3 regions of the Rhizobium sp. YTUHZ045 genome follow, and region 1 is predicted to be linked to each of the others. Evidence: predicted binding sites of a transcription regulator. Region 1 holds the regulator's gene; each other region holds the start of a gene.

Region 1 (9,830 bases):
GTCGCGGTCTTTCGCGGCGCCATTCAACCCTCCCTATGGGTTTGTCGTTTCTCGGTGGCGCGTACCATAGGGAAGAAATATGACCACAGCAATGCCATAATTGCATGGCTCGTATTCGACGCTAAATTATTGGAAATAAATCAGAAATTCCAATTAACCGAATTCCGGTTAATTGGAATAATGATTGAATATGACGATCTCGTCCGCACGCGACATATTCAGCTGATATCGCGCCTTTTCGTCCAGCATGTCCTTGTCGAGCGAGCCGTCACTCAGTAGCGCCACCTGGCTTTCCAGATGTTCGCGCTTCGCCTTCAGGACGGCAAGCTCCCTTTCGCGCGCAACGCGCTGACGCTCGAACGTCTCCGTCGCCCGCAGGCCATAATCGCCATGGATGCAATGATAACCGAAATAGGAAAGGAACGCGACCGTCATAGCCGGGATGACGAAGCGGCCGAGCTTTCTCTTCTTATGATGCTTTGTCCACATACATGCATGCTCTTGAACGCATTACCAATTCGTTCAGCATAACGCGCAGAGATTAACCGTTCATTGACCGTAACCGCCGGCAAGAAAAAACCCGCGCCGGTGAGGCGCGGGTCGAGCATTGCAAATCAGATCGGATCAGCCTTTGATGATCGAGCGGCCGGCATATTGGGCCTGGGGGCCTAGGCCCTCCTCGATGCGGATCAGCTGATTGTACTTGGCGAGACGGTCAGAACGCGACAGTGAGCCGGTCTTGATCTGGCCGCAGTTGGTGGCGACGGCGAGATCGGCAATGGTCGAATCTTCCGTTTCTCCGGAGCGGTGCGACATGACGGCGGTATAGGCTGCCTTATGCGCCGTGTTAACGGCATCAAGCGTTTCCGTCAGAGAGCCGATCTGGTTGACCTTGACGAGGATCGAGTTGGCGACGCCCATGCGGATGCCGTCGCGAAGGCGGGCCGAGTTGGTGACGAAGAGATCGTCGCCGACGAGCTGAGTCTTCTTGCCGATCAGATCGGTCAGCGCCTTCCAGCCCTCCCAGTCGTCTTCGGCCATGCCGTCTTCGATCGAGATGATCGGGTATTTGCCGGCGAGCTCGGCCAGATATTCGGCCATGGCGCCCGACTCGAGCGTGCGGCCTTCGCCCTCCAGAACATACTTGCCGTCCTTGAAGAATTCCGTCGAGGCGCAGTCGAGGCCGAGGCACATGTCGTCGCCCGGCTTGTAGCCGGCTTTCTCGATCGACTTCATGATGAAGTCCAGGGCTTCGGGCGCACTCTTCAGGCCGGGAGCGAAGCCGCCTTCGTCGCCGACATTGGTGTTGTGGCCCTGCGCGGCAAGCTCCTTGCGGAGCGTATGGAAGACTTCCGAACCCATGCGCACGGCGTCGGCGATCGAATCGGCGCCGACCGGCAGGATCATGAATTCCTGGAAGTCGATCGGGTTGTCGGCATGAGCGCCGCCGTTGATGATGTTCATCATCGGCACCGGCAGGAGGCTGGCGGAAGCGCCGCCGACGTAACGGTAAAGCGGCAGGCCGGATGCCTGGGCCGCAGCCTTGGCGACGGCGAGCGAGACGCCGAGGATGGCGTTGGCGCCGAGGCGCGACTTGTTCGGCGTGCCATCGAGCTCGATCATGATGTTGTCGATCTGGATCTGATTTTCGGCATCGATGCCGCCGATCGCGTCGAAGATCTCGGTGTTGGCGGCCTCGACCGCCTTTTCGACGCCCTTGCCGAGGTAGCGCTTGCCGCCGTCGCGCAGCTCGACCGCCTCATGTGCGCCCGTCGAGGCGCCCGAGGGAACGGCCGCGCGGCCCATGCTGCCGTCTTCGAGATAGACGTCGACTTCGACGGTGGGGTTGCCACGGCTATCGAGGATCTCGCGGGCGATGATATCGGTGATTGCAGTCATGGGTTCTTCCTGCTCGGTGGGTGATAAGTCGTTCGAAGCCTGTCATAATCGAAGGCGTGCAAATTACAATGGCGCAATTTCCAGCCTTCGAGCGGGTATCGCATCGTGGCCTAAACCACGATCATGGCAGCCTGTTGAACGTTAGGCCTTGGCGATCGCATCGAAGGCAAGCAGCTTCTCAAGCAGTCGCGGCATGTCCTTGAGATAGACCATGTTCGGCCCGTCGGACGGTGCGTTGTCGGGATCCTGATGGGTTTCGACGAAGACGCCGGCAATTCCCGTCGCCACTGCCGCGCGCGCCAGCGTTTCCACGAACTCGCGCTGGCCGCCGGAGGAATCGCCCTGCCCGCCCGGCTGCGCCACGGAATGGGTGGCGTCAAAAATGACGGGAGCTCCCATCGCCGCCATGATCGGCAGCGAACGCATGTCGGAAACCAGCGTATTGTAGCCGAAGGAGGCACCGCGCTCGCACAAGAGCACATTCGGATTGCCGCTGGCGTTGAGCTTCTTCAGAACGTTCTTCATATCCCAAGGGGCGAGGAACTGGCCCTTCTTGACATTGACGGCGCGGCCGGTTCTGGCGGCGGCGATCAGAAGGTCGGTCTGACGGCAGAGGAAGGCCGGGATCTGCAGAACATCGACCACCTTGGCCACCTCGGCGCATTGCTCGGCCGTATGGACGTCGGTTATGACGGGAAAGCCGAATTCCTTCTTGAGGTCGGCAAAGACCTCCATGCCCTTTTCCAGGCCGATGCCGCGTTCAGCCGAGAGCGAGGTACGGTTCGCCTTGTCGAAGGAGCTCTTGTAGACGAGGCCAATGCCGAGCTTGCCGCAGAGCTCCTTCAGCGTGCCGGCGACCATGAAGGCGTGATCCCGGCTCTCCATCTGGCATGGACCGGCGATCAGCGACAAGCGGCCAGTATTGGAAAAAGTGACCTGGCCTTCGCCTTCGCCGATCCTGACTTCGGAATTCGTGTCGGTGCTCATCGTGTTTCCTCGAAGGCGAAGAGCGCACCCTGCCCGGGCGTGGGCTTCACCAGAATGCGATTGTTCTTGCGTGTGAATGTGATCCCGTTAGCACCCAAATGCGCTTCTGTCACGGCAAGATCGATGACGGTGAAGAGGATTGCCCGCCCCCGCAGGCCGCGATCGGCTGATGAGACAGCGGTTTCGAAATAGGCCTCCAGCCCTTCCGGCGTCATCAAGCTGATCTTTGCATTCGATGCCGCGATATTCATGCCGAAACCGGTTTTCTCCACCGCCGCCTGCCCAATCGCAAGCCCGACGAAGGCGGCGAATGCCGCCGGGTCCGGTGCACAAAGTGCGATCTCGGCAATGCCGATCACGCCATTGGCGTGCGTCTCCAGCGCGGCGCGATCTGTAGGGAACGAATTGATGCGCTGGCAAGTAAAGAGAAAGAAATCGGGGGCGCGCAAATCAGCTGCAAAGGCCAGCTTAAAGCTGCCGACGCTCTCCGAACCGTCCGGCATCCGCATCGGCCGGCTGAACTGCAACATCTCACCGGCGCTCGCGCCGTTGCTGACGAAGCGCTTATGATCGAGGTCGGCATCCTCGCTGAGGAAGGCCAGCGCAGAAAGTCCCTCCTCGCCGCAGCGGAAACGGAAGGCGCGATTGCGGGCGATGAAGACGTTGCCCTGGCGGGCCGCTGCCTCGCTCTCGTCGACACTCGCCACGCCAAGCGGCTCCAGATAGGTCTTGTCGGCGAAAAAGATGCAGGCATTCTCCGTTCCGAAGGGATGGCGCGCATCGGCGGCGACGGTGAAACCGAGCTTGCCGAGCCTTTCACGCGCCAGATCGATATTGACCACGGGCAGCACGACATGATCGAGCGGGTGCGACTTGGCGGAATGCGCGTTCATGAATATCCTCCTGAAACCGGCAAGAGATGTGCGACAGCACCACCCCTCAATGCAAGACATGTGCGCCAATCCGGCAAATGAAAATAAAAATCTCCACGAGTTGGCGCGAGGGTTTACGGAAATTTAGCTACTTGCGGAACACATATGGAACATATAGTGTCCGTTCTGGATTTGTTTCAATCACGGGGTCTGACGTCGATGCTCACGCGCAAACAACAGGAGCTTCTCCTTTTCATCCATGAGCGCATGAAGGAATCCGGCGTTCCTCCCTCTTTCGACGAAATGAAGGATGCCCTGGATCTCGCCTCGAAATCCGGCATTCACCGCCTGATCACGGCGCTTGAGGAACGCGGCTTCATTCGCCGCCTACCGAACCGCGCCCGGGCGCTCGAGGTGATCAAGCTTCCGGAGGCCTATAACCCCAGTCTTCAGCGTCGCGGTTTTTCGCCGAGCGTCATCGAGGGCAGCCTCGGCAAGCCCCAGCCGGTCGCCGCCCCCGCTGCGCCAAAGCCGGTCGCCGACAATGGCAACTCCGTCTCCGTGCCGGTCATGGGACGTATCGCCGCCGGCGTTCCGATCTCGGCGATCCAGAACAACACCCACGATATCGTCGTTCCTTCCGATATGCTCGGCTCCGGTGAGCACTATGCGCTGGAGGTCAAAGGTGATTCGATGATCGACGCCGGCATCTTCGACGGCGACACCGTGATCATTCGCAACGGCAGTACCGCCAGTCCCGGCGATATCGTCGTTGCCCTCGTCGATGACGAGGAAGCAACGCTGAAGCGTTTTCGCCGCAAGGGTGCCTCGATCGCGCTCGAGGCCGCCAACCCGGCTTATGAGACCCGCATCTTCGGGCCCGACCGCGTCAAGGTGCAGGGCAAGCTCGTCGGCCTCATCCGTCGCTATCACTGACGCCGGATGGGCTGGAATCGGTAAAACGATCATTGCGCCAATCATAGGCGCGATGGCGCATCCATGGTCGCGACAAGGCATCGAAGGCGGTGGTGACCTCTAGGCCGGCATCGGCGAAACGCAATTCGAGCGAGCCGGTCCTGCGCAGCGTCTCGCCGGTGAAAAGCGTGCCACCTGAACGGCAGCTGTTGAAACGCAGACGGACCGAGGTCACGACGATATCGGCCGTATCGCAGGCCGGGCCGAGATAGGCGGCATTGTCGATGACGGTGACGATATGGCCATTGCCAAGTCTTGATGTGCACCAAGCCTTCTTGACGCAGGAAAAACGGTTTGCTTCACCGCCTGCGGCGGCTGCCCGCATCGCCGCACTCGCTTCGTTCTGCTGATCGCGGGAAAGCCTGACACGGCGGTCTTCTCCTTCCGGAATGGCCGGACCATCCAGCATCTTCGGCGGATCATGTGTCGGCAGCACCAGCGCTCTCTGCCACTGGTCGAATATGAAATCCGGCGGGTTTTCACGGTTGGAAGCTATTGCCTCAGCCGCGACGACCGCAACCAGACTGCCATCCTCCGAAATCACCAGATCCGGCGGCCGGGGAACCGGCAGAAGCAGCACGATGAGCGTCGAGATGGCGATGATCGATGTGCCGACATGGCGCAGCCGAGTGCGCAGCAGCGTCAGCAGCAGAAAGCCTGCCACCGCCGCTGCGAAATACCAGCCGGGCAAGCGGCCGATGCCGATATCACCGCCCCAGCCGGACACCGTCTTGGCAACCGCAATCACCAGATCGAGGCCGAATCCGACGACCTTCCAGAGCGGAGCGTCCAGACCGAAAGGCATGAGCAACATCGCCAACAATCCGGCCGGCATGACGATGAAGGAGATAATCGGCATCGTCGCAAGGTTTGCCGGCAGGCCGTAAGCCGTCAGGCGATGAAAATGCTCGATCGAAAACAATGCGGTGGAAAAGCCGCCGATCAGCGAGGTCAGGAAGACGCCGCCGAAGAAACCGGCGACGGCAACCACCGGCCTGATGATCGGCAGTTTCAGAAAAGCGTTTTCGCGGACACGCCTGTCCTTCCATAACTGATAGCCCGATACCAAGGCCAATGTTGCGGCAAATGACATCTGAAAGCTCGGTCCCAATACTTCCGAAGGTGAAATGGCGATGATGATGAGCGCGGAGAGAACGACATTGCGCAGGCTGATCGACGGCCGGTCGAAGAAGACGGCAATCAGCATGATGGCCATCATGATAAAGGCGCGCTCGGCCGAAACCCCGAAACCGGAGATCAGGTAATAGGCGGTGACGGCGATGAGCGCGCCGGCAGCGGCGATCTTCTTTGTAGGATAGGCTTGGGCGACGCCGGGAAAGAGGCTGAGCAGCATCCGAAAGCCGACGAAGAAGATGCCGGCCGACAGCGCCATGTTGAGACCCGAGATCGCGACGATATGGGCAAGGCCGGACTGGCGCAGCGCCTCCGTCGTCGCGTGCGATATGGCGCGCCGTTCATCCGTCACCAGGGCAGCGGCAAAGGCGCCGGTATCACCGGGCAGGATCGATCTTATGCGGTCGCCGATGCTGCTGCGCAGCTGGTGGAGCCATTCGAGCAGGGCGTCCGCCGTCGACCTGGCCGCCTGCGGGCCTGCCTCCAAGTCGAGTTTCTCCGGCGCACTATAGAAGAAACCATTGGCGCCGATGCCGTCGAAATAGGCACCGAAGGAGAAGTCGTTGAGCGCGGGAAGTGCGGGGCCCGCCGGCGGCGTCAGACGTGCCTTGCCGGTGATGATGTCGCCGATCTCGAAAGGCGCATCGGTGCCCCGGACGATCGCGGTGATGCGTCTCGGCGGCCGTTTCAGCTCCGGCGCCTCGGTGCCGGCGACGGCAAGAATGTAGCGCCAGCGCCCGCGCCCGTCGCCTTCCCGCCGTTCGACGCGGCCAGTCACCGTCGTCGTCACGGATGAATCGAGGATCACCGTCGAAGCCCGCCAGCTCTCGAACTGAGCTGAGAGCATGCCGCCGGCGAAAAGTGCCAGCGCCATGAAACTTGCGCGCAAGGCCGGTCGGCTGGGACCGGTGAGGAAAACCGCGGCCGCCGACACCAGCAGGCAGAACAGCGATGCAACGAGGGGAAAATCCGATGCAGCAAGAAACCAAAAGGCCGAGCCGGCTCCGAGGAAGACCGGCGAGAACAGCAGCAGGCGGCCATGATCGGCCTCTTCGCCCAGCATGCAGGCCCCGGCACGCAGCGATTGCCCGGCGGTGGCCAGCAGCCGACGATGCAATGGGGTCTGCGACTGCGTCCTTACCGATTGAGTCACCACCGCAGGCGCAGGAAAATCTGGCGGATCGGCAAGGCCGACGCCCGCTTGCGGCCGCAATTCGGCTGTCGTCGTTTCCTGCATGCCCCGCCCAAGATCACCCCGCCAAGCCCTAAGAATGCAACCTTCAAGCAAATCCGGCAAGGATAATCGATTGAAATACGAGGGAAAATCGTAAGCGGCAAAAGGCCAGTCGAATCATCGGCTTCCGCTATGCGTGCGGCTCATCGCTGCGGTGCCTAAAAGGTGATGCCGCAATGCACAAAATGCCGTCACGGTAACTTGGCATTAGCGTCACGATCATATAGCTATCGGAAAGGACGCTTAACCCCTATGGCGCTTTTGTGGCGCCACCGACATTTCGGAGGACAGCATGACGGATCAAAGCGCTACAATAAAAATCGGTGACAAATCGGTCGACCTCGCCGTTAAAAGCGGCACGATCGGCCCGAGCGTCATCGACATCGGTGCCCTCTACAAGAACACAGCTTCCTTCACTTACGATCCGGGCTTCACCTCGACCGCATCCTGTGAATCGAAAATCACCTATATCGACGGTGACGAAGGTGTGCTGCTGCACCGCGGCTATCCGATCGAGCAGCTGGCCGAGCACGGCGATTTCCTCGAGGTCTGCTACCTCCTGCTCTACGGCGAGCTGCCGACGGCCGCGCAAAAGAAGGACTTCGACTATCGTGTCACGCACCACACGATGGTGCATGAGCAGATGAGCCGCTTCTTCACCGGCTTCCGCCGCGATGCACATCCGATGGCCGTCATGTGCGGCTGCGTCGGCGCACTGTCGGCCTTCTATCATGACTCCACAGACATCACCGATCCGCACCAGCGCATGGTCGCCAGCCTGCGCATGATCGCCAAGATGCCGACGCTTGCCGCCATGGCATATAAATACCATATCGGTCAGCCCTTCGTTTACCCGAAGAACGACCTCGACTATGCGTCGAACTTCCTGCGCATGTGCTTTGCCGTCCCCTGCGAGGAATATGTGGTCAATCCGGTGCTTGCCCGCGCGATGGACCGCATCTTCATCCTGCATGCCGATCACGAACAGAACGCCTCGACCTCGACCGTCCGTCTCGCCGGTTCATCGGGCGCCAACCCGTTCGCCTGCATCGCCGCCGGCATCGCCTGCCTATGGGGCCCCGCGCACGGCGGCGCCAACGAAGCAGCGCTCAACATGCTGACGGAAATCGGCACGGTCGACCACATTCCGGAATATATCGCCCGCGCCAAGGACAAAAACGATCCGTTCCGCCTGATGGGCTTCGGTCACCGCGTCTACAAGAACTACGATCCGCGTGCCAAGATCATGCAGAAGACGACGCATGAAGTGCTCGGCGAACTCGGTATCAAGGACGATCCGTTGCTGGAAGTGGCGATGGAACTGGAGCGCATCGCGCTCACCGACGAATATTTCATCGAGAAGAAGCTCTATCCAAACATCGACTTCTACTCCGGCATCACGCTGAAGGCGCTGGGCTTCCCCACCACCATGTTCACAGTGCTCTTCGCCCTTGCCCGCACCGTCGGCTGGATCGCGCAATGGAACGAGATGATCGAGGATCCAGAACAGCGCATCGGCCGTCCGCGCCAGCTCTATGTCGGCGAACCCAAGCGCGACTACATCCCGGTTTCGAAGCGCTGATCGCTTCAGAGCTCAAAAAGAAACCCGGTCAGGAATGGCCAACCCGGTCAGGAATGGCCGGGTTTTTTCTTTTCCAAAACGTCGAGAAGGATTTCGGCGGCCTGTTCGCCGGGCGGCTTTTCCGTCTGCATGCGCTGCCAGATGAGCTCGTAGCCTTCCTTCATGGCCTTCAGCTGATAGGTATCGGCCGACAGCCTTTCCATCCAGCGTGCAAGGCTTGCGCCGCGGACGACATCGTTCAGATATTCCGGCACGACCGGGTAATCGGCGATCAGATTCGGCAGCGCGCCGGTCCAGGTCTTGATGCCCGATGTCAGCATGCGCATGATCCAGTCGACCTTATAGGCGGAGACGACGGGAACGTCGGCAAGTGCGAGTTCGAGAATAACGGTTCCAGACGCCGCCATGGCTGCATCGGCCTCGGCAAAGGCTTTCCATTTTGCTTGCGCGCCGACGACGATCTCCGGCTTTACCGCCCAGCCCGCCGTCATTTCGCGGACGAGCGCTTGCCTGTGCATTATGGTCGGCAGAATGAAGCGTGTCGGCCCATTACGGGCGACGATTTCATTCGTGGCGACCTCGAAATAAGGCAGAAGCTTCTGGATCTCGGAGGAGCGCGAGCCGGGAAGGAGCAGGATCGGGCCGTTGCCTGGCTGCCTTCCCACGCGCAGGCGACGTGTCTCCAGCAGCGCTGGGTCGGCGACCAGACGATGCCCGACATATGTCGTCGCCGGCCCATTGAGGCGCTGCATGGCTGCCGGTTCGAAGGGCAGGACGGCAAGCACGTGATCGACATAGCCGAGCATGCGCGTGGCGCGATATTCCTTCCAGGCCCAGACGCTCGGACAGACATAATTGACAACAGGCAGATCGGGCAACGCGGTGCGCACGCGCTTGGCGACGCGATGGGTGAAATCGGGACTGTCGATAATGACAAGGATATCCGGCTTTGCAGCGACGATCTCAGCCGTGGTGCGACGGATCAGGGCAAACAGCCTTGGCAGCCGGCTCAGCACCTGGGTGATGCCCATGATCGACAGCTCGGAAAAATCGAACAGGGATTTCAAACCTTCCGCCTGCAGCCCCTCGCCGCCAACGCCGACAAGCTCCACCGGTCCGCTGTAAATCCGCTTGAGCGCCGCGATGA
Region 2 (9,830 bases), 1.2 Mb from region 1:
ACCTCCTTCTATCTCGGCCGTCGCAAGCTGGTGCCGGATGCCAAGTCGGGCATGCCCTACTGGCAGGACCGGCTCTACATCGCGCTGGCCAACGCCGCCGCCAACCCCTCGGACTATTTCCGCCTGCCGGCCAACCGCGTGGTGGAGCTGGGCTCGCACGTTATTATTTGATGGATGGAAGTGACTGCTGACTTCAGCGCCCGCGCTTTGGATTTGCCCTTCCGCCACCTAACCTCCGTCATGCTCGGCCTTGAGCCGAGCATCCACACCGCACGCACCAGCAGCTGAGGCATGGGTCCTCGGCTCAAGGCCGAGGACGACGGAGATTGGGGATTCGTTTCCGTCGAACTCGCCCCGCAGGTTCAGGTCAACAGGCATAGCGCCACCATGAGCGCAGCGGCTCCTGGTGGACGAAGTTATCAGCCATATTAGAACATCCAAAAACTCACACTGCTACTTTCCGGCACGCCCCGTTAACCAGGCATCAAGGTTAATGAGAGATTTTCGATGGCATGTTCCCGCGTTCCATGCCCGGAGTTCGTGTTGCGTCGAAAGAGCCCTTCCCGTAGCAAGCTGCGTCTTCTTCCCGAGAACTGGGTGTCGCCCGCCATCTTCGGGCTTGCCGGCTGGCTGATCTTCCCGAGCGTTGCCTCCCACGCCGATCTCGCCACCATGCTTGCCGGTCTCGACCGTGAGGGGGAGAGCTGGCGCATGGTGCTGACCAATTCGCCGGCCGGCTCCATCCATCAGGCCGAGCTCGCCTTCGCCGATCCGGCAGCGACCGGCTCGATCGCCTCGGGCGCCGGCATGGTGCTGCCCGACGGCCGCAAGGTGGCTTTTACGGCCAAGGACAAGGGGCACGAGGACACGCCGGACGAGGACCGGGTCATTCGCGGCACGAAGAAGGGCCGCGTCGTCGCCATCGAGAAGATGCAGCCGCCGAAAGACTTTTCCGCCGGCTCCATTCTTGAGCGCACCAAGATGCTGTTCACTCCGAATTTCGATCTCAAGGACAGGTCGGCTTTCGTCAAGCCGAAGATCCAGGGTAGGGAAATCGAGATCGCCACCTCTTTCTATAGGAAACAGCCGGTGAGGCCGGAGGTCGGCATGCCGGCGATGCTCGCAAGCCTCGTCACCAGCAACAAGGCCGACGTGCTTGCCACCGCCTATGCGCCGGCGGCACCGGATTATGCCCGCCAGTCGCCCTTCGATTCGATCCTGAACGAACCGGAAAGCGGCCGCTTCGTCCCCCAGATCGGTCCGGGCGACCACGCCTGGGCCGCAAGCGTGCTGCCGCCGAGCGTCTTTTCCGCCCGCGAGCAGCAATGCCTTGCCTCAGGCATATATTTCGAGGCGCGCGGGGAATCGGTGAAGGGCCAGGCGGCCGTCGCCCAGGTCATACTCAACCGCGTTCGCAACCCCGCCTATCCCAAGAGCATCTGCGGCGTCGTCTACCAGAACGAGGATTGGCGCAACCGCTGCCAGTTTTCCTTCGCCTGCGACGCCATTAAGGACCGGGTGAATTCGCAATATCACTGGCGGGTCGCCCGCGACGTGGCCATGGCGGTGACATCAGGCAGAATCTGGCTGCCGCAGGTGGGGTCGGCGACGCACTACCATGCCGTTTACGTCCGCCCGAAATGGGCAAAGACCATGGAAAAGGTCGGGCGCATCGGTCTTCACGTCTTCTATCGCACCTATGGCGGCGGCTGGAGCTGAGAGAAAGCGTTGGGCGATGCCGATTTTCCGCCCCCAAAAGCGGATTCTTTCCGTCGAATTTGCGCGCTCGGCCGGAAATCGACTTATCCCTTTGATTTCACAAATTTATTTTCTGGCTGGACAGAAGCCGTCTACGCCTTGACTATACCAAGCCCTAAAACTATGTTGCGCGCGACTTCAGAACGGGCCGGAAGGTTCTCAACCTTCGCGTCCGGGGTCCGAATGACCGGGGTAGCGGGAGTGCGGGCGACGGGCAGGCGAGGAGAGATCCATGGCGGACGACCGCGAGGAAAGTCTTGAGAAGCGCCGTGCGCAGCTGGAAGCGGAACTCGCGACCAAGCGCGTAGAGGCGAAAGTGGAAGAGGCAAGCGAAGCCCGCGCCGAGGAAAGCCGCAAAGGTTATGCCCAGGCGATGAAGCTTTCCAGCGAGTTCATTTCCGCGATCGTCGTCGGCGCCGTCCTTGGCTATCTTCTCGACCGTTTTGTTGGCACGGCGCCTTGGGGGTTGATTGTTCTTCTGCTTCTCGGATTCTGTGCCGGCGTTCTGAACGTGCTGCGTTCTGCGGGGGTGGTGGCCCACCCTCTGGACAAGGACGACAAGAAATAGGGGGCCGGTCCCGGTCCAGTGCAATGACCCCGCGTCCTGCGGGCCAAAGAGAGAGAACAAGCGGTGTCTAACGATCCGACTCATCAGTTCCTGATCCAGAAGATTGTGCCGATCGAAATCGGCGGAATTGATTTTTCGTTCACCAACGCATCGCTCTTCATGGTCGCTTCGGCAGCCGTTGCCGCAGGCTTCCTTTACTTCTCGACCTCGAACCGCGCCATCGTGCCCGGCCGTTCGCAGTCGGTCGCGGAAATGTCCTATGAATTCATCGCCAATATGCTGAAGGAGGGCGCGGGCAAGCAGGGGATGAAGTTCTTCCCGCTGGTCTTTTCGCTCTTCATGTTCGTGCTGACGGCGAACCTGCTCGGCATGTTCCCCTATTTCTTCACGATCACCAGCCAGATCATCGTCACCTTCGCGCTGGCGATTCTCGTCATCAGTACGGTGCTCGCCTACGGTTTCTATAAGCACGGCTTCCACTTCCTGAATGTCTTCGTGCCCTCGGGCGTGCCCGGCATATTGCTGCCGCTGGTCGTCTCGATCGAAATCATTTCCTTCCTGTCCCGTCCGATTTCGCTCTCCGTTCGTCTTTTCGCCAACATGCTCGCCGGTCACATCACGCTGAAGGTGTTCGCAGGCTTCGTCGCCTCGCTTGGAACCCTCGGTGCGGTCGGTGTCGGCGGCGCCGTTCTTCCTCTCATCATGACCGTCGCCCTGACCGGTCTCGAGTTCCTCGTCGCCTTCCTTCAGGCTTACGTCTTCGCGGTGCTGACTTGCATGTACCTCAACGACGCAATCCATCCGGGCGGGCACTAAGGATAACGACAACGACGTCTCCAGGGCGTCAGTCATTCGCCGCAACAACCATTTCAAAGGAGTTCAACATGGAAGCGGAAGCAGCAAAGTTCATCGGTGCAGGCCTGGCTTGCTTTGGTATGGCCGGTACGGCTCTCGGCCTCGGCAATATCTTCGGCAGCTACCTCTCCGGCGCTCTGCGCAATCCGTCTGCTGCTGACAGCCAGTTCGGCCGTCTGGTATTCGGCTTCGCCGTTACGGAAGCTCTGGGCATCTTCTCGCTGCTCGTCGCTCTCCTCCTCCTCTTCGCTGTCTGATATCGGCGAATAGATGGATCACGGCCTGCGACCGCAAGCCGTGATCCTTTGCATTTGCAGTCCACCTGGAGGTGAGCATGTTTTTTGTGACCCCGGCTTACGCTGAAGAAGCACCGGCGGCAGCGACCGGCACGGATGCGCATGCCGCTCCGGCCGCAGGCGAGGTCCATACCGAGACCGGTGTTGCCGAAGGCGAACACGCCCGCGGCCCGTTCCCGCCTTTCGATTCGACGACCTACGCATCCCAGCTGCTCTGGCTGGTGATTACGTTCGGCGTCTTCTACCTCCTTATGCAAAAGGTCATTGCGCCGCGCATCGGGGCCATCCTCGACCAGCGCCACACGCGCATCTCCCAGGACCTGGAAGAAGCAGGCCGCCTGAAGGCGGAAGCCGATGCCGCCGTCGAGACCTATGAAGGTGAACTGGCCGCTGCCCGCGCCAAATCCCACGCGATCGGTTCCGCCGCCCGCGACGCTGCCAAGGTCAAGGCCGAAGAGGATCGCCGCACCGTCGAGGCCAGCCTGTCGGAAAAGATCAAGGCTGCGGAAGCCCGGATCGCCGACATCAAGGCCAAGGCCTTCGCCGACGTCGGCACCATTGCCGAGGAAACGGCAGCCGCCGTCGTCGAACAGCTGATCGGCAGCAGCGCTGCGCAGGCAGATGTCGCCGCCGCCGTCGCGGCCGCCAAGAAGGAGGCTTGATCGATGGAATTTCATTTCGACGCGACTTTCTTCGCCTTTGTCGGCCTCGTCCTCTTTCTGGCGCTGGTCGTCTATCTGAAGGTTCCGGGCATGATGGCACGCTCGCTTGACGACCGCGCCGACCAGATCCGCAATGAATTGGCCGAAGCCAAGCGCCTGCGCGAGGAAGCCCAGCATCTGCTCGCTGAATACCAGCGCAAGCGCAAGGAAGCGGAAGCGGAAGCGGCCCATATCGTTGCCGCCGCTGAGCGCGAAGCCGAGATGCTGACAGCCGAGGCGAAGAAGAAGACGGAAGAATTCGTCGCCAACCGCACGGCGCTCTCGGAGCAGAAGATCAAGCAGGCCGAGGCCGATGCGATGAAGGCGGTGCGTTCCGCCGCCGTCGACCTTGCCATCGCGGCCGCAGAAACGGTGCTCGCCAAGAAGGCCGACGGCAAGGTCCAGTCCGAGCTCTTCGGCAACGCCGTCGGACAGGTCAAGACACGGCTCAACTGAGCAGTATCGACTGGAATAAGGAAAGGCCGGGCATGTCCCGGCCTTTTTCTTTGGTGATAAGGCCTGTTCTTTGCTTGGCCTCGTGCGGAGGCAGTGTAGCGTCCCTGCTCCGGCGTCCGCCCCTCATCCGGCCGCCGCCACCTTCCCCCTCCACTCTGTCCTTTTGCAGCTCGCTCTCGGATGGCCTTACGCTCTCCGTCCCGAGGGAACAGTGGACGTGTCTGCGAGAGCTAGACTAAGAGGGGAACGGAGAGGGTGCGGTATATCCCCTTCTCCCGCATGCGGGGAGAAGGTGGCGGCAGCCGGATGAGGGGCTGATCGCCAGTCCAAAGGCGGAATATGCCGATCTTTTTTCGGCGACTATTCCGAAAGCAGTTCGTCCATCTCAGGCTCGTCGCCGTCCTTCCGCAGTGGCCGAAAGCTCATCCGGTGCAGGGAGCAGGGGCCGTGCTGTTCAATGCCGGCGCGGTGCTGCGCCGTGCCGTAGCCGGCGTGGGCCGCAAAACCGTAATCGGGAAATACATGATGCGCCCGCGCCATCATCCGATCGCGCGTCACCTTGGCGACGATAGAGGCGGCGGCGATAGAAACCGAGCGGGCGTCACCCTTGACCACGGCCTGTCCTGGGCAATCGAGGCCGGGCGGCACATCAAGCCCATCTGTCAGGACGTAGCTTGCGGGAGTGGCGAGGCTGCAGATGGCGCGGCGCATCGCGTCAAGGCTTGCCTTGCGTATGTCCGTTTCGTCGATCCGGGTCGAGCTGGAGGAGGCGATGGAAACCGTCGCCGTCGCCAGGATCTGCGCGAAGAGTTCTTCGCGCCGCTGGGCCGAGAGCTGCTTGGAATCGTTGAGGCCTTCAGGGATGCGCTTCGGATCGAGGATGACCGCAGCGGCCACCACGGGCCCCGCCAGCGGCCCGCGGCCTGCCTCGTCGGCGCCGGCGACCGGCCAGTGGCCGGCCTTGCGGGCTTTGAGCTCGAGCTTGAAATCCGGCACGAGAGGGACCGTGTCGAAAAGCAGGGGAGAATCGGGTGGCGTGCGACGTTTCATGCGGCTGAACCTCGCACGCCAACCCGATTTCCCGCAAGTCCCCGGATCAGGGCGGCGGCCGGGGACGGTCCGGCGGATGGAGGCGGTCAGGGCCATCCGCGGAAATTGCGCTCGGGGCTCGAAAACAGGGCGGATTTTCTGAGCAGCCGATGCGCAAGCTTAAAAAATCAGAGCAGCGACAGCTGTACGCCGCTGCCATCCGGTGGCACGAACAGATCGTCGCGCAAGGGCACGCTGCGGCGTGTCAGCTCGAAGCGTCTCGCCGCCATTTCGAAGCGCCGGGCGATCTGCCAGGCATAGGGACCGGCGCCCTTCATGCGCTTGCCGAATTCGGCGTCGTAATCCTTGCCGCCGCGCATCGAGCGCACCAGCGACATCACGTGCCGGTAACGATCGGGATAGTGCTGCAGCAACCAGTCGCGAAAGAGCGGGCTGACTTCAAGCGGCAGCCTGAGGATGACATAACTCGCCTCGGTCGCGCCGGCAGCCTTCGCCGATTCCAGAATGCGCTCCAATTCGTGGTCGTTCAGCGCCGGGATCAGCGGAGCGGCCATGACGGCAGTCTGGATCCCTGCCTCAGACAGCGCATGAATGGTCTCCAACCGTCGCGGCGGCGTGGCGGCGCGCGGTTCCATCGCCCGGGCAAGCTTGCGGTCGAGCGTGGTGACCGAGATGCCGACGCGCACCAGGTTCTTGCCGGCCATCTCCTGCAGAATGTCGAGATCGCGCAGGATCATCGCCGACTTGGTGACGATCGACACCGGATGGTTCGCCTTGTTCAGCACCTCGAGGATGCCGCGCATAATGCGCCATTCCTTCTCGATCGGTTGATAGGGGTCGGTATTGGTGCCGATCGCGATCACCCTCACCTTGTACCCCGGCTTGGCGAGCTCCCGCTCCAAGAGCTTCGCCGCATCGGGCTTGGCGAAGAGCTTCGTCTCGAAATCGAGCCCCGCCGAAAGCCCCATATAGGCGTGCGTCGGGCGGGCGAAACAATAGATGCAGCCGTGCTCGCAGCCGCGATAGGGATTGATCGAGCGGTCGAAGGAAAGGTCCGGCGATTCATTGCGTGTAATCGCGGTGCGCGGCTTTTCGATCTGAACCTCGGTCTTGAACGGTGGCAGTTCTTCCAGCGTTTGCCAACCGTCGTCGAAGGTCTCCCGCTGCAGCGCTTCGAACCGGCCTGTTGGGTTCAGTCCCGCTCCACGCCCGCGCCGCCGGTCAACCTCGACCCGAAGACCGGAGGACACGATCATCGCATCGGCAATATCTGCCGTATTGGCAGGCGCGAATGCGGCCTGCCCTGCCAGGGACTGCTCTCTCATCGGATTCTCCCGCAGCGGAAAGCCGTTGTCTCCGCCCGTTTGTGATGATTAAATTCCTATCGGTAAAATGAGAACAATGCAAGAACAAAATACGCAAAACGGTGCTGGCAAAAAATTGTGCGGCGCATTATGAATAATCGATGTTGACGGTTGTTCTCGAATGCCAGGATCAGGAATCCGAACTGGCGCAGACCTTATCGGTATTGGTGGCAGGCGCGGTGGAAGGACTCGTCAGCGATGTGATCGTGCTTGATCACGGCTCGCGCGACGGCACCTCGCGGGTCGCCGACGCCGCTGGCTGCCGTTTCCATTCACAGTGGGATATCAAGGACATCGTGCGCTCCGCCCGAGGCGAATGGCTGCTCTTTATCGAGCCGGGCGCCAGGCCGCAGGCCGGCTGGATCGATGAGATCGCCGAATATGTGGCGCTGAATAAGACACCCGCGCGCTTTGCCGCGTCGCGCGGCTATCGACGGCCGTTCTTCCAGCGTGTTGCCCGCGGTCGACCGCCGCTGGAGCTTGGCTTGTTGATGCCGAAGAACCTGGCGCTCGCCGCCGCCAGAAGCGGGATGCCTGTTGCCGACTTCGTCAGAGGCCAGAAACCGCGCAAACTCGCCAGCGAGCTCATTCCTTCCTGGGTCACTCGCGCCGCCCGATAAGCAATTCTGCTCTCCGTCATCCAAAGCTGCCTTCGCGCCTTCGGCTGCCCCTCACCCTAACCCTCTCCCCGTAAACGGGGCGAGGGTACGTGCCGTACGAGAGGTCAGCGGGGAACGGAGAGGTCGCGGCATATCCCCTTCGCCCCGTTTACGGGGAGAAGGTGCCGGCAGGCGGATGAGGGGCGGGCCTCTGGATCTTCGAAGCAATTCTGTACTCCTCCCCTCGTCGCGCAAAGATGGCGTCCAATAGAATTTCGCGCTATAATTCAGACATGGCGCCGCCGAAGCGCCGCGCTTCGCAACGGATGCCGTGGAATGCCGGTGAACGGCAGAACAGGTCGGCGAAAAATCTCCTCTTCTGCCGGGTTTCCGGCGAAAGGAGGTGCGTCATGCCAAGCGGTAGGATTTACCGCATGCGCGGTAGGATCTACGGCGTACGCGGTAGGATCTACGGCCTGCTGGCCGTCATATTGCCGACATTGGTGATCGCGCATCCGAATTCGGCAGCATCGCAGACGATGCTCAGTTGCGCAGGCCGACCCGACGTCGTCAGTTTCCTCGACAGGAATTTCGGTGAGAAGCTCACCGCCGTCGGCCTGATCAACCAAAACGCCGTTCTCGAGGTCTATGCCGCCAAAAGCGGCACCTGGACGCTCGTCGTCACGGATGTCCACGGCATAAGTTGCATTCTGCTGTCGGGTGATAGCTGGGATTCGATGCCGGCTCTGCCGGGCATTGCCACATAACAAAGGCCAGCGCGTCGGCCTCGAAAGTCTAAATCGGGTTTTCGACGGCGCGATCGCGGCACTGTAACGGCAGCGCCAGTCTATTTCTTTGCGCCGCGTTTCAGATGCTCGTCCAGGCGCGGCATGATCTCGACAAAGTTGCAAGGCACGCTCCGATAGTCGAGCTGTGCTTTCAATATGCCGTCCCAGGCGTCCCGGCAGGCTCCGGGCGAGCCGGGCAGGGCGAAGATGAAGGTGGAGTTGGCAACGCCCGCGGTGGCGCGCGACTGGATGGTCGCCGTGCCGATCTTGTCATAGGAGATACGGTGGAAGACAGCGGAAAAGCCATCCATGCGCTTTTCGAACAGCGGCTCCAGCGCCTCGGGCGTCACGTCTCGGCCGGTAAAGCCGGTGCCGCCCGTGGTGATAACGACATCGATCTCATCACGCTCGGTCCAGGCTTTGACCTGAGCGGCGATTTTCTCCCGGTCGTCGGGCACGATCGCCCGCTCGACCAGCCTGTGGCCGGCCTCGGCGATCCGCACCGCCAGCGTATCGCCGGACTTGTCCGTCTCCGGCGTGCGCGTATCCGAGACGGTGAGGACGGCTATGCCGACGGCGATGAAGGGCCGTTTTTCGTCCAAACCTGCCATCACATGCCTCCCGAAACCGTTTCCGTCGCCTGGAAATACCAGTCGGGCTGCGCCTCGTGAAGAGCCGCCGTCGCATCGCGCGCGGCGGCCATATCGGCGAAGATCCCGAAGCAGGTGGCGCCGGAGCCGGACATGCGGGCAAGAAGAGCGCCCTCAGCCTGCAGCATCGCCGAGATCGCCGCGATTTCGGGCACGGCTTGGCGTGCCGGTGGCTCCAGGTCGTTGCGAGCCGCGCCGATCGCCGCAAGCCAGTCTTCGGTGTGTGCGAGCCTCAGGGGTGAATTGTTCTTTGCCGTGAGCCGCCGGAAAACCTCCGGCGTCGAAACCCCCTTCAGCGGGTTGGCCAGCACCATGGCAAAGGCCGGCAGATCGGGCACGGCTTCGATCTCCTCCCCGATGCCGCGGGCAATCAGCGGCCGGCTCTCGAGGCACATGGGCACGTCGGCGCCGAGCTTCAGCGCCAGCGCCGCCAGCGTCTCCACCGGCAATCGCAAGCCCCAGAGGCGCATCAGCCCCCGCAGGGTCGCCGCCGCATCGGCCGAGCCGCCGCCGATGCCGGATGCAACGGGCAGGTTCTTCTGGAGATGGATGTGAACAGGGAAGGCAAGGGCGCCGACAGCCTCGCGCAGGAGATCGCGCGCTCTGATTACAAGGTTGGTGTCGCCGTCGCCGGCAAGCGTCTCTCCGAAGCGGCCCGACAGGGTGAAGGCGTCGGCCTGCGCGGGCAGGAAGCCCAGCCGGTCGCCGCAATCTGCGAAGGTCACCAGCATATCGAGCATGTGAT
Region 3 (9,830 bases), 950 kb from region 1:
TGATAACGTTCGATCAGTTCAGCCTCGCCGAGCAGCTTCAGGTGGCGGGAGATTCGCGGCTGCGATTGGCCGAGGATTTCGGTAAGATCGGTCACCGTCAGGTCGCCGCCGTCGAGAAGCGCCAGAAGACGCAGACGCGTGGGTTCGCCGGCCGCCTTCAAGACGTCCACCAACCCATCCAGTCCCAGCTTCAAAGGTTCGCTCATCATTAGCCCAATCAACATATAAAGATATCTTTATGTGATTTGAAAAGCGGTGGCAAGCGGCAATTCGCACTGTGAAATTGCCTGCGCAAATTGCGACAGGGCCCGATATGAAAAAGCCCCGGTCGAACCGGGGCCCTTGCAAGCGGAAATAAAGCAGGATCAGCGCGTCAGGCGCTTGTGAGCCTGACTGCCAGGATTGAGGGCGTCGGGGCCGAGGCGGCGGATCTTGTCCTGCTCGTAATCCTCGAAATTGCCTTCGAACCATTCGACATGGCCCTCGCCTTCGAAAGCCAGGATGTGCGTCGCCAGACGGTCGAGGAACATGCGGTCGTGGCTGATGATGATGGCGCAGCCGGCGAAATTCTCGAGCGCGTTTTCGAGAGCGCCGAGCGTTTCCGTATCGAGGTCGTTGGTGGGTTCGTCGAGCAGCAGAACATTGCCCCCGGCCTTCAGCATCTTGGCGAGGTGCACGCGGTTGCGCTGACCGCCCGAGAGATTGCCGACCTTCTGCTGCTGATCACCACCCTTGAAGTTGAAGGCGCCGCAGTAGGCACGCGAGTTCATGTCGAACTTGCCGAGCTTGATGATTTCGGCGCCACCGGAGATTTCCTCCCAGACCGTCTTGTCGGCGGCCAGCGCGTCGCGGCTCTGGTCGACATAACCGAGATGCACAGTCTCGCCGATGCGGATCGAGCCGCTATCCGGCTTTTCCTGGCCGGTGATCATCTTGAACAGGGTCGTCTTGCCGGCGCCGTTCGGGCCGATGATGCCGACAATGCCGCCCGGCGGCAGCTTGATCGACAGGTCGTTGATCAGCGTGCGACCCTCGAAGCCCTTGGTGATGCCTTCCAACTCGATGACCACCTGGCCGAGCCGTTCGCTGACCGGGATGATGATCTGCGCGTCGCCGGGACGCTGCTTCTCGGCCGCCTCCACCAACTGCTCGTAGGATTTGATACGCGCCTTCGACTTGGCCTGGCGAGCCTTCGGGCTGGAAGCAATCCATTCCTGCTCGCGGCTGATCGCCTTCTGGCGCGATGCCTCTTCGCGGTTTTCCTGCAGCATGCGCTTGGCCTTGGCCTGCAAATAGGCGGAGTAGTTGCCTTCGTAAGGGATGCCGCGGCCGCGATCGAGTTCGAGGATCCAGCCGGTGACGTTATCCAGGAAGTAGCGGTCGTGGGTGATCATCATCACGGCGCCGGGATAGTCGCGCAGATGCTTTTCGAGCCAGGCGATGGTTTCGGCGTCCAGATGGTTAGTCGGCTCGTCGAGCAGCAACAGATCCGGCTGCGAGAGCAGCAGGCGGCAGAGTGCGATGCGGCGGCGCTCACCACCGGACAGGCTGGTGACCTCGGCATCGCGCGGCGGGCAGCGCAGGGCTTCCATCGCCATCTCGACTTGGCTTTCCAGATCCCAGAGGTTCTGGCTGTCGATGATGTCCTGGAGCTTCGCACCCTCTTCCGCGGTCTCGTCCGAGTAATTCATCATCAATTCGTTGTAACGATCGACGATTGCCGTCTTCGCGGCAACACCTTCCATGACGTTCTCGAAAACAGTCTTGGTAGGGTCGAGTTTCGGCTCCTGCTCGAGATAGCCGACTGTGGCACCCTCGGCGAGCCAGGCTTCGCCGGTATACTCCTTGTCCTGGCCGGCGATGATGCGCAGCACAGTGGATTTACCGGCGCCGTTCGGTCCGAGGATGCCGATCTTGGCATCCGGGTAGAAGGAAAGGTGGATGTTCTCCAGGATCTTCTTGTTGCCATAGGCCTTGTTGAGGCCGGACATATGATAGATGAATTGACGTGCCATGCTGCGCTGCTCCGGGCGGGAAACTTCGTTTCGTGCCGCTATGTAGGCGAAACAGCGCCTATGAGCAACGCCGAAACCCGTTTACGCCGGATTCCGGTCAGAAGCCCGCCGCATCGACAACGCCCTCGTCACAGCCGAACGAGGTTTTTCCCGCCCCCTGGATCAGATCGGCAAGGCTTGCGCTTTTGGCCGATGCCGCTCCCGCATCCGCAGACAGTCCGATCGTCAACTCGCTGATCACCCTGACACTGCCGGCTCGCCGGCAGCTCATCTTGACGCGCTCGCCCGCACCCGGCCCGAAGCTTTTGTCGAAAGCAGCCTTGATCGCCTCCGCCTTGACCGTCTTGCCGATATTGGCGGCAAATAGATCGCGCACGGCCGATGTATTGAGCGCATCCACCAGATGGACGCCGACGCCGAAATAATCCTCCACGCTCATTTTCGTGCAGGTGCCATGCTTTATCCATTCGTGCCGTTCGAGGCCGGACTGCGTGCCGGGCATCGCCTTTGCAAGCGACGCCTTCGTCTCGGCCGAAAGCGTGACATCAGGCAATGTCTCCCATTTGCCGTCCTTGTCGGCAGCCTTCTGGTCGTCGCTGACGCCGCAATAATCCTGCCGCATCGGCCACAGGCCATGCAGGGAGAAATTCGTCGCATCATGGCGCTCGCCGGTCTGGCTGGCGCATTCGGGCTTCTTCTGGTTCGTCTGGCAGAAGGCGGGCTGCCAGCTCGCAGCAAGAATGAAACGGGTACGGCCCTCGGCCTCCTGCGCCACGGCAGCGCCGGCAAGGATCATCGACACGGCGAATGTAAAGGTACGCAACTGCATGCTGCTCATTTCAACCCCCAAAGAAGAACAATGCAGGAACAGATAAGCACAAAGAGTAAACGGCAGCAACCCTGAATCGCAACTATCCTGGAATTTGTTCTCGACTGCGTCGTCGGAAACAGTCGGCTGTTCCGGGAAGCTCCCTGTTCTTGAGTTACGCACGGACGCTGTCGCACTTATGGTTGCAGAATATTCTGCGCAAATCGATTCCGCTTTAAGGAATTATGCAGTAGCGATCTGCTCTGCTGCGGCAGGGAGGATCCGGATGTTTTCTGATACGCAAAGGCTCGCCATAGGGGAAGCGTCTCTGGCCTATCACCATGCCGAAGCCGCCGCTCCGGCACGCGGCATACTGTTGATATCGCACGGCCTGGCGGAGCACTCGAAGCGCTATGGCCGCTTTGCCGAGGCGATGGCGGGGCGCGGCTATCACGTCTATGCCCATGATCACCGTGGCCACGGCGAGACGACCGCGCCCGACGCGCCGATTGGCCGCTTCGCCCGCTGGAATGGCGTCGATCGGGTGATCGGCGACGTCATTGCCATGCGCGCCCATGCGGCCTCGCGCAATCCCGGCCTGAAGGTGATCCTATTTGGCCATTCGATGGGCGGCCTCATCGCGCTCAATGCCGCTGTCACCGCTCCCTCCGACTTCGATGCTGTCGCCGTCTGGAATTCGAATTTCGCCGTCGGCCTTGCCGGCCGAGCCGCCCAGGCGATCCTGCTTGCCGAGCGGATGCTGAAGGGCTCCGACGTCCCGAGCGGCCTCTTGCCGAAGCTCACCTTCGGCGCTTGGGGAAAATCGATCCCGGACCGCCGCACCGAGTTCGACTGGCTGTCGCGCCATGCCGATGAAGTCGACAAATATATCGCCGATCCGCTCTGCGGCTTTGACGCATCAGTCTCGCTCTGGCTCGATCTCTTCGAGCTGACTTTTCGCGCGCCGCAGAAGCTCCATCTCGACCGCCTACCGCGCGATATGCCGATCCATCTGGTCGGCGGCGGCGAGGATCCGGCGACGGAGCGTGGAAAAGCCATCCTCTGGCTGGCAAACCATTTGAAAGCCCAAGGCTTCTCTCATATCAGCGTCCAGATATATCAGGATATGCGACACGAAACGCTGAACGAGATCGGCGCCGACGCGGCGACCGCCGCCTTCGCGCACTGGTGCGACGAGGCACTCGCAAGATCCTGAGCCAGAGAGATTCCATCATGAGCAGCACTTCCGCCCGCCCCGCTTCGTCCACCTCGGAGGTGACGACGGGGCTTGCGCTGATGTTTCTTTCGGTGATGTTCTCGCCGCTCATCGATATCTTCGCCAAGCTTGCCGTCGTCACCATCCCCTCCGCCGAGATCACCGCCGGCCGCTTCCTCGTGCAGGCGCTCTGCATGCTGCCGATCGTGCTATGGCGACGCAGCTTTACCGATTTCTCCTGGCGCCAGAGCCTGTTCCACGCCATCCGCGGCTTCGTCATCACCGTGTCGATGATCTCTTTCGTCACCACGCTGAAATATATGGCGGTCGCCGACGCGATCGCAATCTTCTTTATCGAGCCGATCATCGTGACGATCCTCGGCGGCATTTTCCTCAAGGAGACGATCGGCTGGCGGCGCTATACCGCCTGTGGCGTCGGCTTTTTCGGGGCGATGCTGATCATTCAGCCGAGTTTCGAGGAGGTCGGCTACATCGCGCTCCTGCCTGTCGTCAGCGCGCTCTGCATTGCGGCCTTCGTGTTGATGACCCGCGTCCTCTCGCACAGGGAAGATCCCTGGTCGATGCAGTTCCAGATGGGCATCTGGGGCTTGCTCTTCTGCGCCCTCCTGCTTTTCGTCGGCGAAGGAAGCGGCTCCGATCTCTTCGATCCTGTCATGCCTGCAGGCAGCGCTTGGTTCTACGTCGCCGGCGTCGGCGCCATGGCCGCGATCGCCGGCATCCTCGGCGTCTATGCCTTTCGTGCGGCACCGGCGTCGACGCTGGCGCCGCTGCAATATTTCGAGATCGTCTCGGCAACGATCTTCGCCTGGCTTGTTTTCGGCGATTTTCCGGATGCGATCAAATGGCTCGGCATCACGATCATCATGGCCTCGGGCTTCTACATCCTCTGGCGAGAGCGCCGCTTTGCTTCAAAGCCCGTATCCGATACATCTGAGGTGACGCTGGCGCCGTAGACACTGGACGGGAGGACCATGACCGAGACCGCGACGAAAAAGCCGCCGCTTACCGGCATCCGGGTGATCGAGCTTGCCCGCGTGCTGGCCGGCCCTTGGGCGGGCCAGATGCTCGCCGATCTCGGCGCCGACGTCATCAAAGTTGAAAATCCCGATGGCGGCGACGATACTCGCCAATGGGGGCCGCCCTTCGTCGAAGGTGCGGACGGCGAAAATCTCTCGGCCGCCTATTACCACGCCACCAATCGCGGCAAACGCTCCATCACCGCCGACCTCAAGAGCCCTGAAGGCCAGGATCTCGTCCGTCGTCTCATAGCCACTGCCGACGTGGTAATCGAGAATTTCAAGGTCGACGGCCTCGTCAAATACGGGCTCGATTACGACAGCGTTCGCGAGGTGAACCCGAGGCTCGTTTATTGCTCGATCACAGGCTTCGGCCAGACCGGCCCCTATGCCGGCTTCGCCGGCTACGATTACATCGTTCAGGGCATGTCCGGCTTCATGTCGATAACCGGCGAGCCGGACGGCCAGCCGATGAAGGCGGGCGTGGCGATCGCCGACATCTTCACCGGCATCTATGCCGTCTCGGCGATCGAGGCCGCCTTGATCCATGCGCTGAAGTCAGGCGAAGGCCAGTTGATCGACATGGCGCTGCTCGATGTGCAATCGGCCGTGCTCGCCAATCAGAACATGAATTACCTGATCTCCGGCGCCGCACCGCCCCGCCTCGGCAACGCCCATCCGAACATCTCGCCCTATGAGGTGGTGCCGACGGCCGACGGTTATCTCATCCTTGCCGTCGGCAACGACGGTCAGTTCCGCCGCCTCTCAACCATCCTCGGCCTGGAGACGATCGCGGATGACGAGCGTTTCTCCACCAACAAGGCCCGCGTCGCTAACCGCGGCGAGGTGCGCCGCTTGATCTCCACCGAGACGCTGAAATGGCAGAAGGCGGATCTCCTGAAGGCCTGCGAGCAGAACGCCGTTCCATCAGGCGCAATCAACACGATCGAGGAAATGTTCGCCGACCCGCAGGTCAAGGCCCGCGGTCTGCGCATCGACCTTGCCGATGCCGCCGGCACCGTCATCCCCGGGGTCAGGACGCCGGTGGTACTGTCGGAAACACCGTTGCACTACACGAGGCCGAGCCCGCGCCTCGGCGAACACAGGGAAGAAATTCTGGCGGAACTCACCGAGCTTGAGAGGAAGGCATCGTCATGAAGAAGGTATCATTATGAAAAAGACCGGCGGGGAATTGATCGTTGAGGCGCTGAAGGCAAATGGCGTCAAACGCCTCTCCTGTGTGCCCGGCGAGAGTTTCCTCGCCGTTCTCGACGCATTGCGCGACAGCGATATCGACGTCCTCGTCTGCCGGCAGGAAGGCGGGGCGGCGATGATGGCCGATTGCTGGGGCCGGCTCACCGGCGAGCCGGGCATCTGCATGGTGACCCGCGGCCCCGGCGCCACCAACGCCTCCGCCGGCCTGCACATCGCCAAACAGGATTCGATCCCGATGATCCTCTTCATCGGCCAGGTGCAGCGAGAGGCGCGTGAACGCGAAGCCTTTCAGGAGGTCGAATTCCGCCGCGCCTTCACCGAATTCGCCAAATGGGTGGGCGAGATCGACGACGCCGCCCGCATTCCCGAATTCGTCACCCGCGCCTTTGCGGTCGCAACCTCCGGCCGCCCCGGCCCCGTGGTGCTCATCCTGCCGGAAGACATGCTGCGCGACGAGGTTGAGGCACCCCGCGCCAGGCGTTATGCCAGCGTCGAGGCCCATCCCGGCCGCAGCCAAATCGACGATCTTTATGTAAGGCTCTTGAAGGCCGAACGGCCGATGGTAATCCTCGGCGGCACGCGATGGGATGCCGATGCCGTCGCCGATTTCGCAACCTTCGCAGAACGTTTTCAGCTGCCGGTAGGCTGTTCATTCCGCCGACAGATGCTGTTCGATCATCTTCACCCCTGTTATGCCGGCGATGTCGGCATCGGCATCAATCCGGGGCTCGCCAAGGAGATCAAGGAGAGCAACCTCTTGATCCTGCTCGGCGGCCGCATGTCTGAAATGCCGTCCTCCGGCTATACGCTGCTCGACATCCCCTACCCGGCCCAGTCGCTCGTTCATATTTATCCGGACCCGTCGGAGCTCGGCCGCGTCTATCGTCCCGATCTTGCCATCTGCGCCAGCCCCGCCGATTTTGTCGAAGCACTCGCCGATCTCGAAGCCCCAGCCGAGCCGCGCTGGGCGGAGCGGACCGCGCATATGCATCAGGTCTATCTCGCCTGGTCGAAGCCGCCGGCGACCGGTCCGGGCGCCGTCCATATGGGACCGATCATGGAGTGGCTGGAAGGCAATATCGGGCCGGAGACGATCTTCACCAATGGCGCAGGCAACTACGCCACCTGGCTGCACCGCTTCCATCGTTTCCGCCGATTCAATACGCAGGCCGCCCCCACCTCCGGCTCGATGGGTTACGGCCTGCCGGCTGCGGTGGCCGCCAAGCGGCTCTTTCCCGAGCGCGAGGTCATCTGTTTTGCCGGCGACGGCTGCTTCCTGATGCACGGTCAGGAATTCGCAACCGCCATCCGCTACGATCTGCCGATCATCGCAATCGTTATCAACAACGGCATGTACGGCACGATCCGCATGCACCAGGAGCGTGAATATCCCGGTCGCGTCAGCAGCACCGATCTGACCAACCCCGACTTCGCAGCCCTTGCCCGCGCCTATGGCGGCCACGGCGAGACGGTGGAAAGCACAGAGGAATTCGCGCCGGCTTTCGGGCGCGCGCGCGCAAGCGGCAAACCTGCGATCATCGAAGTGAAGCTCGATCCGGAAGCGATCACACCGACCAGAACGCTTTCGGAAATCGCGCAAACAAAAAGCCGGTAAGGTTGCCCCACCGGCTTTGAGAGACGGAACTGCGGCGACCTTAGTCGAGCGCAGCCGTGACGATGAACTCGACCTTGTATTTCGGCGCGGCGAGCTTGGCTTCGCTGGTGGCGCGTGCCGGCGGATTGGCCGGATCGATCCAGGCTTCCCAGGCTGCGTTCATCTCGCCGAAATAAGCAATGTCGGAAAGATAGACGAGGGTCTGCAGGATCTTCGACTTGCTGCTGCCGGCGGCCGCCAGCAGACGGTCGACTTCGGCGAGCGCCGACTTGCATTGATCGGTGACGCTTTCGCCGTCGCCCACTTGGCCTGCGAGGTAGACCGTGTTGCCGTGAATGACGGCGCCGCTCATACGTGCGCCGACGTCGATACGCTTAATGCTCATTATCGTCTCCTGGGTGATTGGAAGTGGCGGCGCTGCGGAGCAGCGCCTGAAAATCAGCGTCCCGCACGATGCTCAACTGCGGATATGGTGGGTTTTCTGGTAGATCGCCGTCGAGCGCGCGCCCGAGCGGCAGTAGCCGAGCATTGGCCGTGGGAATTCATCGAGCGCGTCGACCATGCCCTGCACCGCCTCTTCGGTCACGCCCATCGGTCCAACCGGCACGTGGGCGATATCGAGTCCGAGCTCTTTGGCACGCGCCTCGATGACGGAGAATGATGTCTGGTCGGGGCTTTCATGGTCGGGGCGATGGCAGACGATCGATTTGAAGCCGAGCGCCTTGATCTCGTCGAGGTCCTCAAGCGTGATCTGCCCCGAAACCGAATATTCATCGTCGATCTGGCGAATATCCATCGTCTTGTCTCCTCAAAGATCGTGGGCTGATGGTCTACGACGGGAGGCCCGCAAGCGTCAACAACACTTCACTCACAGGAACGCAAAGGTCAGCGCATAGCTGCGGCTTTCGCCTGGGGCGAGCATGTTGAATTCACCGGCCGCCTGAAGCTCGTCGCGCGATACCCAGCGATGCGACACCGGCTCGATGCCGATAATATGAGCGGGCGCCTTCTGGTTTCGCCAGACCTGCAGATAAGGCAGCGTATCGGCGCGGAAGCGCACGCTGAGCGTCCTGCCGCCGATTGCGGCGATCGGCCCGAGCCGGACTTCCGCCAAGCCCTCCGCCGTCGCCGTCGCCGGCACACAGAAGATGCCGCCCGGCTCCTCGCCGAATGTCCAGGGGAAGCCGCCATTCTCCAGCATCCAGCCTTCGAGCCGCGTGCCGTCGTCCAGCCATTTGCCGCCGACATTCATATGGTACATCAGGAAGGTCGGCACCACCTGATCGCTGGTATTGATAACCCGGTCTTCGAGCCGCACCTCGCCGTTCACGCCGTCGATCCGCCACAGCCGCTCGATGCGCTGCGGCAATCCCTCGACGGTGATGATGTCGATATCGGCGCGGCATTCGGCATTGCCATTCTCGTATTTCGTCCACAGGATCTTGGCGGCGTGGCCGGAGGCCGATCCGTGCAGCGGATAGACCTTGCCGTCGGCACTGCCGGCGATCGGCTGGCGATGGCGGATATGATCCGGCCCGCAGGTGAAGAGAAAACCTTCGAGCGAGTGGTCGATTCGCGGATCGCCATCGTCAGGAATCGCCCGTTTCGGCGCAATATCGACGCCTTCGACGATACATCCGCCGACATCCAGCACCGATGTTTCATCGAGCATCAGGCGCGGCCCGCTTGCAGCGGCAAATTCGATCATCTCGGGTCTCCAATTTATCGGCCGCCGTAGCGTTAGGTTTCGCACTGGCCTTCGTCAATCGGCGCCGTTCTCCTCTTGCGCTTTTGCCGCAACCGTGGATTTTGCGGAACGGACACAAGGATGCAAACGTTTATGCGTAAAAGGAAATCTTAGGGATTTTCATATTTTGTTCAGCACGCTTTCATAAATTCCACACTAGCGTCAAAATTCGCGGGT

Evidence for each region. The regulator LexA, encoded in region 1, represses DNA repair genes until DNA is damaged. The targets are predictions, from matches to a motif close to TGTTCNNNNTGTGTTCNG.
Region 2: a site for LexA is predicted at 7,079-7,096, ahead of NMA58_RS02575 (PA0069 family radical SAM protein). Genes of this name have one in related genera too.
Region 3: a site for LexA is predicted at 2,868-2,885, ahead of NMA58_RS13535 (ribonuclease T2 family protein). Genes of this name have one in related genera too.

What each region holds. Positions count from the first base shown of each region.
Region 1 is NZ_CP101432.1:1,725,763-1,735,592, reverse strand. It holds gene pdhA (pyruvate dehydrogenase (acetyl-transferring) E1 component subunit alpha) at 1-23, opposite strand, end outside; gene NMA58_RS08810 (FtsB family cell division protein) at 169-489, opposite strand; gene eno (phosphopyruvate hydratase) at 625-1,899, opposite strand; gene kdsA (3-deoxy-8-phosphooctulonate synthase) at 2,041-2,886, opposite strand; gene NMA58_RS08795 (VOC family protein) at 2,883-3,779, opposite strand; gene lexA (transcriptional repressor LexA) at 3,978-4,694, shown strand; gene NMA58_RS08785 (ComEC/Rec2 family competence protein) at 4,675-7,104, opposite strand; gene gltA (citrate synthase) at 7,394-8,683, shown strand; gene lpxB (lipid-A-disaccharide synthase) at 8,731-9,830, opposite strand, start outside.
Region 2 is NZ_CP101432.1:518,194-528,023, forward strand. It holds gene NMA58_RS02535 (potassium transporter Kup) at 1-171, shown strand, start outside; gene NMA58_RS02540 (cell wall hydrolase) at 508-1,719, shown strand; gene NMA58_RS02545 (AtpZ/AtpI family protein) at 1,991-2,326, shown strand; gene NMA58_RS02550 (F0F1 ATP synthase subunit A) at 2,390-3,142, shown strand; gene NMA58_RS02555 (F0F1 ATP synthase subunit C) at 3,211-3,438, shown strand; gene NMA58_RS02560 (F0F1 ATP synthase subunit B) at 3,516-4,139, shown strand; gene NMA58_RS02565 (F0F1 ATP synthase subunit B) at 4,143-4,634, shown strand; gene NMA58_RS02570 (ribonuclease HII) at 4,995-5,684, opposite strand; gene NMA58_RS02575 (PA0069 family radical SAM protein) at 5,852-7,009, opposite strand; gene NMA58_RS02580 (glycosyltransferase family 2 protein) at 7,150-7,668, shown strand; gene NMA58_RS02585 (hypothetical protein) at 8,058-8,414, shown strand; gene moaB (molybdenum cofactor biosynthesis protein B) at 8,495-9,046, opposite strand; gene NMA58_RS02595 (4-(cytidine 5'-diphospho)-2-C-methyl-D-erythritol kinase) at 9,046-9,830, opposite strand, start outside.
Region 3 is NZ_CP101432.1:2,680,173-2,690,002, forward strand. It holds gene NMA58_RS13525 (ArsR/SmtB family transcription factor) at 1-206, opposite strand, end outside; gene ettA (energy-dependent translational throttle protein EttA) at 366-2,015, opposite strand; gene NMA58_RS13535 (ribonuclease T2 family protein) at 2,113-2,853, opposite strand; gene NMA58_RS13540 (alpha/beta fold hydrolase) at 3,110-4,039, shown strand; gene NMA58_RS13545 (DMT family transporter) at 4,057-5,013, shown strand; gene NMA58_RS13550 (CaiB/BaiF CoA transferase family protein) at 5,032-6,234, shown strand; gene NMA58_RS13555 (thiamine pyrophosphate-binding protein) at 6,248-7,906, shown strand; gene NMA58_RS13560 (RidA family protein) at 7,947-8,291, opposite strand; gene NMA58_RS13565 (TIGR01244 family sulfur transferase) at 8,364-8,702, opposite strand; gene NMA58_RS13570 (DUF4432 family protein) at 8,775-9,614, opposite strand.